Regions from separate parts of the Lysobacter arenosi genome, predicted to be linked through region 1. Evidence: predicted binding sites of a transcription regulator. Region 1 holds the regulator's gene; the other holds the start of a gene.
What was found. The regulator HrcA, encoded in region 1, represses chaperone genes, less so after heat shock. The targets are predictions, from matches to a motif close to TTNGCACTCNNNNNNNNNGAGTGCNAA.
Positions count from the first base shown of each region.

Region 2: the regulator HrcA is predicted to act here: its motif matches at 2,447-2,473, upstream of groES (co-chaperone GroES).

Region 1 covers NZ_CP071517.1:906,272-910,479, reverse strand. Annotated here, with positions in the region: gene dnaK (molecular chaperone DnaK) at 1-983, opposite strand, end outside; gene grpE (nucleotide exchange factor GrpE) at 1,130-1,660, opposite strand; gene hrcA (heat-inducible transcriptional repressor HrcA) at 1,844-2,899, opposite strand; gene recN (DNA repair protein RecN) at 3,041-4,208, shown strand, end outside.
Region 2 covers NZ_CP071517.1:3,636,376-3,640,583, forward strand. Annotated here, with positions in the region: gene HIV01_RS16705 (protein-disulfide reductase DsbD) at 1-655, opposite strand, end outside; gene cutA (divalent-cation tolerance protein CutA) at 648-989, opposite strand; gene HIV01_RS16715 (hypothetical protein) at 1,120-1,608, shown strand; gene HIV01_RS16720 (helix-turn-helix domain-containing protein) at 1,615-2,016, opposite strand; gene groES (co-chaperone GroES) at 2,535-2,822, shown strand; gene groL (chaperonin GroEL) at 2,930-4,208, shown strand, end outside.

The DNA of each region.
Region 1 (4,208 bases):
GCGTCGTTCAGGGCGATGCGGCACGGCTCGATGGTGCGCTTGACCAGGTCTTCGACCAGGGCTTCGAGCTTGGCGCGGGTCAGCTTGATGTTGAGGTGCTTCGGACCGGAGGCGTCAGCGGTGACGTACGGCAGGTTGACCTCGGTCTGCTGCGCGCTCGACAGCTCGATCTTGGCGCGCTCGGCCGCGTCCTTCAGGCGCTGCAGGGCCAGCGGATCCTTGCGCAGGTCGATGCCCTGGTCCTTCTGGAATTCTTCCACGAGGTAATCGATGACGCGCTTGTCGAAGTCCTCGCCACCGAGGAAGGTGTCGCCGTTGGTGGCCAGCACCTCGACCTGCATCTCGCCGTCGACCGACGCAATCTCGATGATCGACACGTCGAAGGTGCCGCCGCCGAGGTCGTAGACCGCGACCTTGCGGTCGCCGCCCTTCTTGTCCATGCCGTAGGCCAGCGCGGCCGCGGTCGGCTCGTTGATGATGCGCTTGACGTCGAGGCCGGCGATCTTGCCGGCGTCCTTGGTCGCCTGGCGCTGGCTGTCGTTGAAGTACGCCGGCACGGTGATGACCGCTTCGGTGACCGTCTCGCCCAGGTAGGCCTCGGCGGTCTTCTTCATCTTCGCCAGCACTTCAGCGGAGATCTGCTGCGGCGCCATGTTCTTGCCGTCGGCCGTGGCGACCCAGGCGTCGCCGTTCTCGTGCTGGGCGATCGAGTACGGCACCAGGTCGAGGTCCTTCTGGACTTCGGCGTCGGTGAACTTGCGGCCGATCAGGCGCTTGACCGCGAAAAAGGTGTTCTTGGGATTGGTGACGGCCTGGCGCTTGGCCGAGGCGCCGACCAGGACTTCGCCGTCCTTGGTGAAGGCCACGATCGAAGGCGTGGTGCGGTCGCCTTCTGCGTTTTCGATGACCTTGGCCTTGCCGCCTTCCATGATCGCGACGCACGAATTGGTCGTGCCCAGATCGATACCGATGATCTTGCCCATGTGTGTAGCTCCCTCGCTAATGCTTGAAATGGTGTGGCGCCGAATCTGTGGTGGCGCCGATGTGCGTTATCTGGGGGCCGGCGGTTGCCTCTTCAAGCGACCGCGTTGGCAAAGTCGCTCGCCTGGCGCTGCCCTGCCCCGATCGTTCAGTCGTGCTTGGCCACCACCACCAGCGCAGGGCGCAGCAGGCGGTCGTTGAGCAGCCAGCCCTTCTGGTAGACCTGGACCACGTCGCCCGGCGCATGCCCGGCGCTCTCGACCATGCTCATCGCCTGGTGGTGCTCCGGGTTGAAGGCCTTGCCGACCGGGTCGATCGCGACCAGGCCGTTGTCGGAGACGACCTTGAGCAGCTGGCGCAGGGTCAGCTCCATGCCTTCACGCAGGTGCTGGGCGGTGTCGGCCTGGATGGTGAGGCCGGCCTCGAGGCTGTCGATCACCGGCAGCAGGTCGCCAAGGACGCGCTCGTTGGCGAACTTGCGCGCCATGTCGATATCGCGGGCCATGCGCTTGCGCTGGTTCTCGAGTTCGGCGCGTTCGCGCAGCGAATCCTCACGCAGCTGCGTCAGCTCGGCGCGGGCGGCCTGCAGTTGCGCGGCCAGCGAATCGCCGCCGTCGGCGTCGTTGGCAAGGTCCAGGGTGTCGTTGTCGGGGGTGTCTTGCGGATCGATCTGGGTCATGCGGTGCTCCATCCCTGCGCCAAGGGCGCCAAACAATTCGGAAATCCGCGCTCAAGGCGCGACAGGGCAGCAATGGGGCCGCCCCGCGAGGTTTCAAGACGAACTGCGCCGTTGGCGACGGCCAGGCGCCGTTCCGGCCGGCCAGGGGCTGTCCCCGTCCCGGCAGCGGCGGGTCCGGGTCCCTCAGGACTCGGAGTGGATGGCAGCCCCGAGCGCGTCGGCGGCGGCCTGGACCACTGGAATCACGCGGTCGTACGCCATCCGGGTCGGCCCGATCACCCCCAGGACGCCCAGTACCTGGCCACTGCCACCGCCGGCAACGTACGGGGCGGTGACCAGCGACATCCCTTCCAGCGGCGCCAGGCCGGTCTCCTCGCCAATGAAAATGCGTACGCCGGGCGCCTGCACCGTGCGTTCGAGCAGCTGCAGGATCTCGCGCTTGCGGGCGAAGGCGTCGAACAGGTCGCGCAGGCGGTCCAGGTCGGCCAGTTCCTGCAGCCCCATCAGGCGGGTCTGTCCGGCCAGCACCATGTCGTCGCCGCCCGGCGCCAGCGCCTGCTCGGCCAGCTCGACCGACTGCGTCAGCAGTGACTGCATCTCGGTCTGGGCGGTGCGTAGCTCGCGCAGCAGGGTGGCGCGGATGTCGGCCACGGTGCGCCCGGCGAAGTGGGCGTTCAGGTAGTTGGCCACGCGCTCGAGCTCGCCACTGTCGAACGGGCGACGGGTCTGCACGATCCGGTTCTGCACTTCGTTGTCGGCGAACACCAGGATCGCCAGCACACGCGCGCCGTCGAGCGGCACGAAATCGATGCGGCGGAAGGCGAACTGCTCGCGCCGCGGCACGCTGACCACGCCGACGAAGTGGGTCATCGCCGACAGCAGCTCCGAGGCGCTGCCGAGCAGGGCCTGGGTGCCGGAACCGGCCGGTAGCTCGCCGCGCAGGCGGGCTAGGTCGGAGTCCGGCAGTGGCCGCACCTGCAGCAGCGAGTCGACGAACAGGCGGTAGCCCTGGGGCGTCGGGACGCGTCCGGCCGAGCTGTGGGGCGCGCTGAGCAGGCCGGCGTCTTCCAGGTCGGCCAGGATGTTGCGGATGGTCGCCGCGCTGACGTCCAGCCCGGCGTGCCGCGCCAGCGTCTGCGAGCCGATCGGCTCGCCGCTGTTGATGTAGCGGCCGATCAGGGTGCGCAACAGCTGCCGTGCACGCGGGTCGAGGCTGGGATCGGCAGGTTTGCGGTTCATGACGGGCATATTGATAGGTCGCGGCCCGATCCGGTGCAAGGGTTTTCGGCGCCGGCCATTGCGGCCGATGCCGCAGATCTGAACCTGCGAGACGCTCCCCCGCTATCACGCCGCAACCGACACAAGGCACAATCGCGCTCCATGCTCGTCCACCTCTCCCTCAAGCAGTTCGCCGTGGTCAGTGAAGCCGAGCTCGGTTTCGGTCCCGGCCTGACCGTCATCTCCGGCGAGACCGGCGCCGGCAAGTCGTTGCTGGTCGACGCGCTGGGCCTGATCTCCGGCCTGCGTGCCGACAGCGGCGTCGTCCGCCACGGCGCCGACCGCGCCGAGCTGGTCGCCGGCTTCAGCCTCGACGACGTCCCGCTGGCCCGTGCCTGGCTGCGCGACAACGAGCTGGACGAGGACGACGCCTGCCAGATCCGGCGCGTGATCCGCGCCGACGGCGGCTCGCGCGCCTGGGTCAACGGCCGCCCGGTCACGCTGGGCCAGCTGAGCGAGCTGTCCACCCTGCTGGTCGAGATCCATGGCCAGCACGAGCACCAGGCGCTGCTGTCGCGCCCCAGCCAGCTGGCGCTGCTGGATGCCTTCGGCCGTACCCAGGCCGAACTGGGCGCCGTCGGCGCCGCGGCGACTCGCTGGAGCGCATTGCTGACCGAGCGCGACGAACTGTCGGCCAAGGGCGATGTCTCCGACCGCATCAGCTGGCTCGAACACCAGCATGGCGAACTGGATCGCGAAGACCTCGAGGCCGACGCCATCGCGCGCCTGCAGGACGACCATCGCCGCCATGCCCATGCGGCCGACCTGATTGCCGCCTGCGAAGGTGCATTCGCCCACCTCGGTGGCGAGGAAGGCCCCTCGCTCTCGCGCAGCCTGCAACAGGTTCGCAGCGACCTGCAGCGTGTGGTGGAACACGAGCCGCGCCTGGGCGATGTCGACGCGATGCTCGATGCGGCCGCGATCCAGGTCGACGAAGCCCTTGCCCTGCTCGACCGCGTTCGCAGCGACCTCGACCTCGACCCGTCGGCGCTGGAGCTGATCGAGCAGCGCCTGACCCGCATCCACGAACTGGCGCGCAAGCACCGCGTGCCACCCGAGCAACTGGGCGCGCAGCGCGATGCGATTGCGGCCGAACTGGAATCGCTGCAAGGCGCCGGCGCGCGCCTGGCCCGCCTCGACACCGAGATCGAAGCCGCCCGTCGCGACTGGCGCCAGGCTGCCGACGCACTCGGCCGTCTGCGCCGCGAGGCCGCGGCCAACCTGTCGGCCAGCACCACCGCGCTGATCTCCGAACTGGGCATGGGCGGCG
Region 2 (4,208 bases), 1.2 Mb from region 1:
TGAGGCGCAGCAGCAGCGTGTTGCCGTCGCCGGCAATCGCTTCGAAGCCGAAGGCCTGCTCTGGTGGCAGCGGCAAGGCATCGGTGGCGCCGGCCTTGCCGGCCAGCAATCCGCCGCCCAGCGGCACGGCGCCGCGCGCAGGACCAAAGGCGACCGCCGGTTGCGCAGCTGCCGCACTTGCCTCGGGCAGGGTGACGCTGAGGCTGCGCGTTTGCGGCGGATAGCAGATGCCGGCGTCGGCGCAGCCCTGGTAACGCACCTTCAGGGTGACCTGGCGTGCGCCGCCCTGGGCCTGGCCCGGCAACACCGCGGTGAGCGCCTGGCGATAGGTCTCGACCCGGCCGAAGAACTCGTCCTCGTGCGCCTTGCCCTGCGGCAACTGCAGCGGCTGCGCGGCGAATGCGGCATCGGACTGCACCGCAATGCGGTGCTTGTACAGGTAGTAGCCGTCGGCGATGCGCCAGTGGATCTCGATCCGGTCGCCGCCGGGCGCCTGTGCGCGCAAGGCGAACGCCTCGTCGACGGGCAGCAGGTCGTCGGGATTGATCGCGGCATGCGCCGGCGTGGCGACCAGGCCCGACGTGGCCAGTGCCGTTGCGGTGAGGACCAGGGTCAGCAGCGCGCCGCGGAGGCGAAATTGAATGGATTCAGTCATCTTTCCGGGTCTGTTCGGCCACCCACTGCAAGTAGGGGGCAAGGCCGCCAACGGCTTCGACCGCGACCGCCTCGGGCAGTTCATAGGAGTGCAGCGCCTGCAGCCGCGCGATCAGCGCGTCCTGGCGATCGGCGGTGGTCTTGATCAGCAGCAGGACTTCTTCGGCCTGCTCGATCGCCCCTTGCCAGCGGTATGTCGACGACACCCCGGGCAGGACGTTGACGCACGCGGCCAGGCGCTCGCCGACCAGGGCCCTGGCGATGGCATCGGCGCTTTGCGGATCGGCGCAGGTACTGAGGACCAGCCGTACGGGCGAGGCGGGGGACGGGGTCATGAGGGGCGCAAGTGTAGCCGCCGCCCCGCGGGCGGGCGAATCGTCCCGCCCGGAACCCGGCCTGCGCAGGCCGGCGGCGGATGACGTAGGCTGCCGGCGCCGGCCTGGTCCGGACGTTCGAGGAGGTTCGATGCCACACCGCCATTTCCCGCGGATCACCGCCGTTGCCGCCAGGGCCATCCTCGCCCTGGGGCTGTTTGCCGTGCTGCCGGCTACCGCGGCCACGCAGGCGGCGCCCGCCTACGGCATCGACGTGCACGCCGCCTGCCGCTTGGCTGCCGGCGCGACGTCGCGCCTGCTGGTGGACCTGAGCTGCGAAAGCGCCATGAGCTGCTGGGGCGAGCCGGACGCGATGACGCTGATCGACGCCACAACAGGCGAGACGGTGGCCAGCTCGCCGGGTGAGCTGCTTTATGTCGATTCCGGCGGCAATGTGCTGGCCGATCCGCCGATGCAGGGCACGATCCGCGCGATCTGGGCGGCGGCCATCGCGGCACCGCCGGCGCCGGCGAAGCTGCAACTGGCTGTCGACGGTGTCGCCGCTACCGCGGCGTTCGAGCCGGCGGCCGAATGCGCGGCATTGCCGGCCGGTGCGGTGAAGCGCCTTTCCGGCGGCTGATTCGGTTTACACGGAAGCGGGCTTGCCGCGTCCGCGCCCGGTGCGCAGCTGCGCCAGTTGCTCCACGACTTCCACCAGCGGCGCCTTCGAGCGCGTCGGCGCTTCGCGGAACGCGACCAGCAGCCTCAGCTCCAGCGGGTCGTCGACGAGCAGCGCGTCCGCGGCCGCGACCGAGTCCAGCGCGGTGTCCGCCGACAGGCTCATCGTGCCGCGGCCGGTGGCCAGCCATTCGAACTGCACGCCGGTCACCATCGCGATTTCGCGCAGGTGCGCCACGCTTGGATACTTGCCGCGTGCCGCCTCCCAATGGCCGACGGCGCTGCGTTGCACGCCGACCGCCGCGCCCAGGGCGGCCTGGGACAGGCCGCAATGGCGTCGAGCCAGGCGAATGCGCTGCTGGGGTGTCATGTGGCCTCCGACCTTGGATACCGATATTCACCAGGTGACTGAGATTCACCCAATGCTGTGCGCACTGGGTAGCACTATGCGCCGATTGCAGCAGTGAAGTTCAATAGTTTCAAGCATTCCATGAAGGACGTGATACCGGGAGTCAGCAGGACACCGCTGGTCGAAAAAGCCCGCAGGGACGAAGATTGACCCCTGCCGACAAGGGCGTTGGTAGTGACAAGGCGTCGGTTCGGGGCCGTGCGCAGGACGCGACGAGCACAGGACAGCCACCTCCGTACCAGAAAGAGCGCGTTCCCTCGGGGCGCGCTCTTTCTTTTTGTCGGGTGGACGCTCGCCCAGGACGGCGCTGACGCTTCGGCCCTTGAAAGGCCTTCACGCGGACCCAATCTCCCCCGCTGTCCCGGTTCGCCGGGTTTCTTCGTCCCTGACATTGGCACTCGTCAGGGTCGACTGCTAAAATTCAGGCCGTTTTGCTGTCCGTTCAATAACTTACGTAAATCCCTCGGAGATTTGTCGCGATGAATATCAAGCCGCTCTACGACCGCGTGGTCATCAAGCGCATGGAAGAAGAAAAGATGTCCGCTGGCGGCATCGTGATTCCGGACTCGGCCACCGAGAAGCCGATCAAGGGTGAAGTCGTCGCCGTCGGCACCGGCAAGGTCCTCGACAACGGCAACGTCCGCCCGGTTTCGGTCAAGGTCGGCGACAAGGTCCTGTTCGGCAAGTACAGCGGTACCGAGGTCAAGCTCGACGGCACCGAATACCTGGTGGTCAAGGAAGACGACATCTTCGCCGTGCTCGCCTAAGAGCGCCCGGAGCGGGCAGGGAACGTCGCGCAATGCGCGCTTCCTCCGCCCCTCGTCTTTGTTGATCCAGTTCCACATTCCCCAATTCGCTTTTGAGGTAATAGAAAATGGCTGCCAAGGAAATTCGTTTCGGTGAGGACGCGCGCGTCAAGATGCTGCGCGGCGTCAATGTGCTCGCCAATGCCGTCAAGGCCACGCTCGGCCCGAAGGGTCGCAACGTCGTGCTCGAGAAGAGCTTCGGCGCCCCGACCATCACCAAGGACGGCGTCTCCGTCGCCAAGGAAATCGAGCTTGCCGACAAGTTCGAGAACATGGGCGCGCAGATGGTGAAGGAAGTCGCTTCCAAGACCTCCGACAACGCCGGTGACGGCACCACCACCGCCACCGTGCTGGCCCAGGCGCTGATCCGCGAAGGCATGAAGGCCGTCGCCGCCGGCATGAACCCGATGGACCTCAAGCGCGGTATCGACAAGGCCGTCGTCGCTGCCGTAGACGAGCTGAAGAAGATCTCCAAGCCGTCCTCGACCAGCAAGGAAATCGCCCAGGTCGGTACGATCTCGGCCAACTCCGACGCCAACATCGGCGACCTGATCGCCCAGGCGATGGACAAGGTCGGCAAGGAAGGCGTGATCACCGTTGAAGACGGTTCGGGCCTGGAGAACGAGCTCGACGTCGTCGAGGGCATGCAGTTCGACCGCGGCTACCTGTCGCCGTACTTCATCAACAACCAGCAGTCGATGCAGGCCGAGCTGGACGATCCGTTCATCCTGCTGCACGACAAGAAGATCTCCAACGTGCGTGACCTGCTGCCCGTCCTCGAGGGCGTGGCCAAGGCTGGCAAGCCGCTGCTGATCATCGCCGAGGAAGTCGAAGGCGAAGCGCTGGCGACCCTGGTGGTCAACACCATCCGCGGCATCGTCAAGGTCTGCGCCGTCAAGGCTCCGGGCTTCGGCGACCGTCGCAAGGCGATGCTGGAAGACATGGCCGTCCTCACCGGCGGCACCGTGATCTCCGAGGAAGTCGGCCTGCAGCTGGACAAGGCCACCATCAAGGATCTGGGTCGCGCCAAGAAGGTGCAGATCTCCAAGGAGAACACCACCATCATCGACGGCGCCGGCGAAGTGTCGGGCATCGAAGGCCGCATCAAGCAGATCAAGGCGCAGATCGAGGAGACCTCCTCCGACTACGACCGCGAGAAGCTGCAGGAGCGCGTGGCCAAGCTGGCCGGCGGCGTTGCTGTGATCAAGGTCGGTGCTTCGACCGAGATCGAGATGAAGGAAAAGAAGGCTCGCGTCGAAGACGCCCTGCACGCCACGCGTGCTGCCGTTGAAGAGGGCATCGTCCCGGGCGGCGGCGTTGCGCTGCTGCGCGCCAAGGCCGCGATCG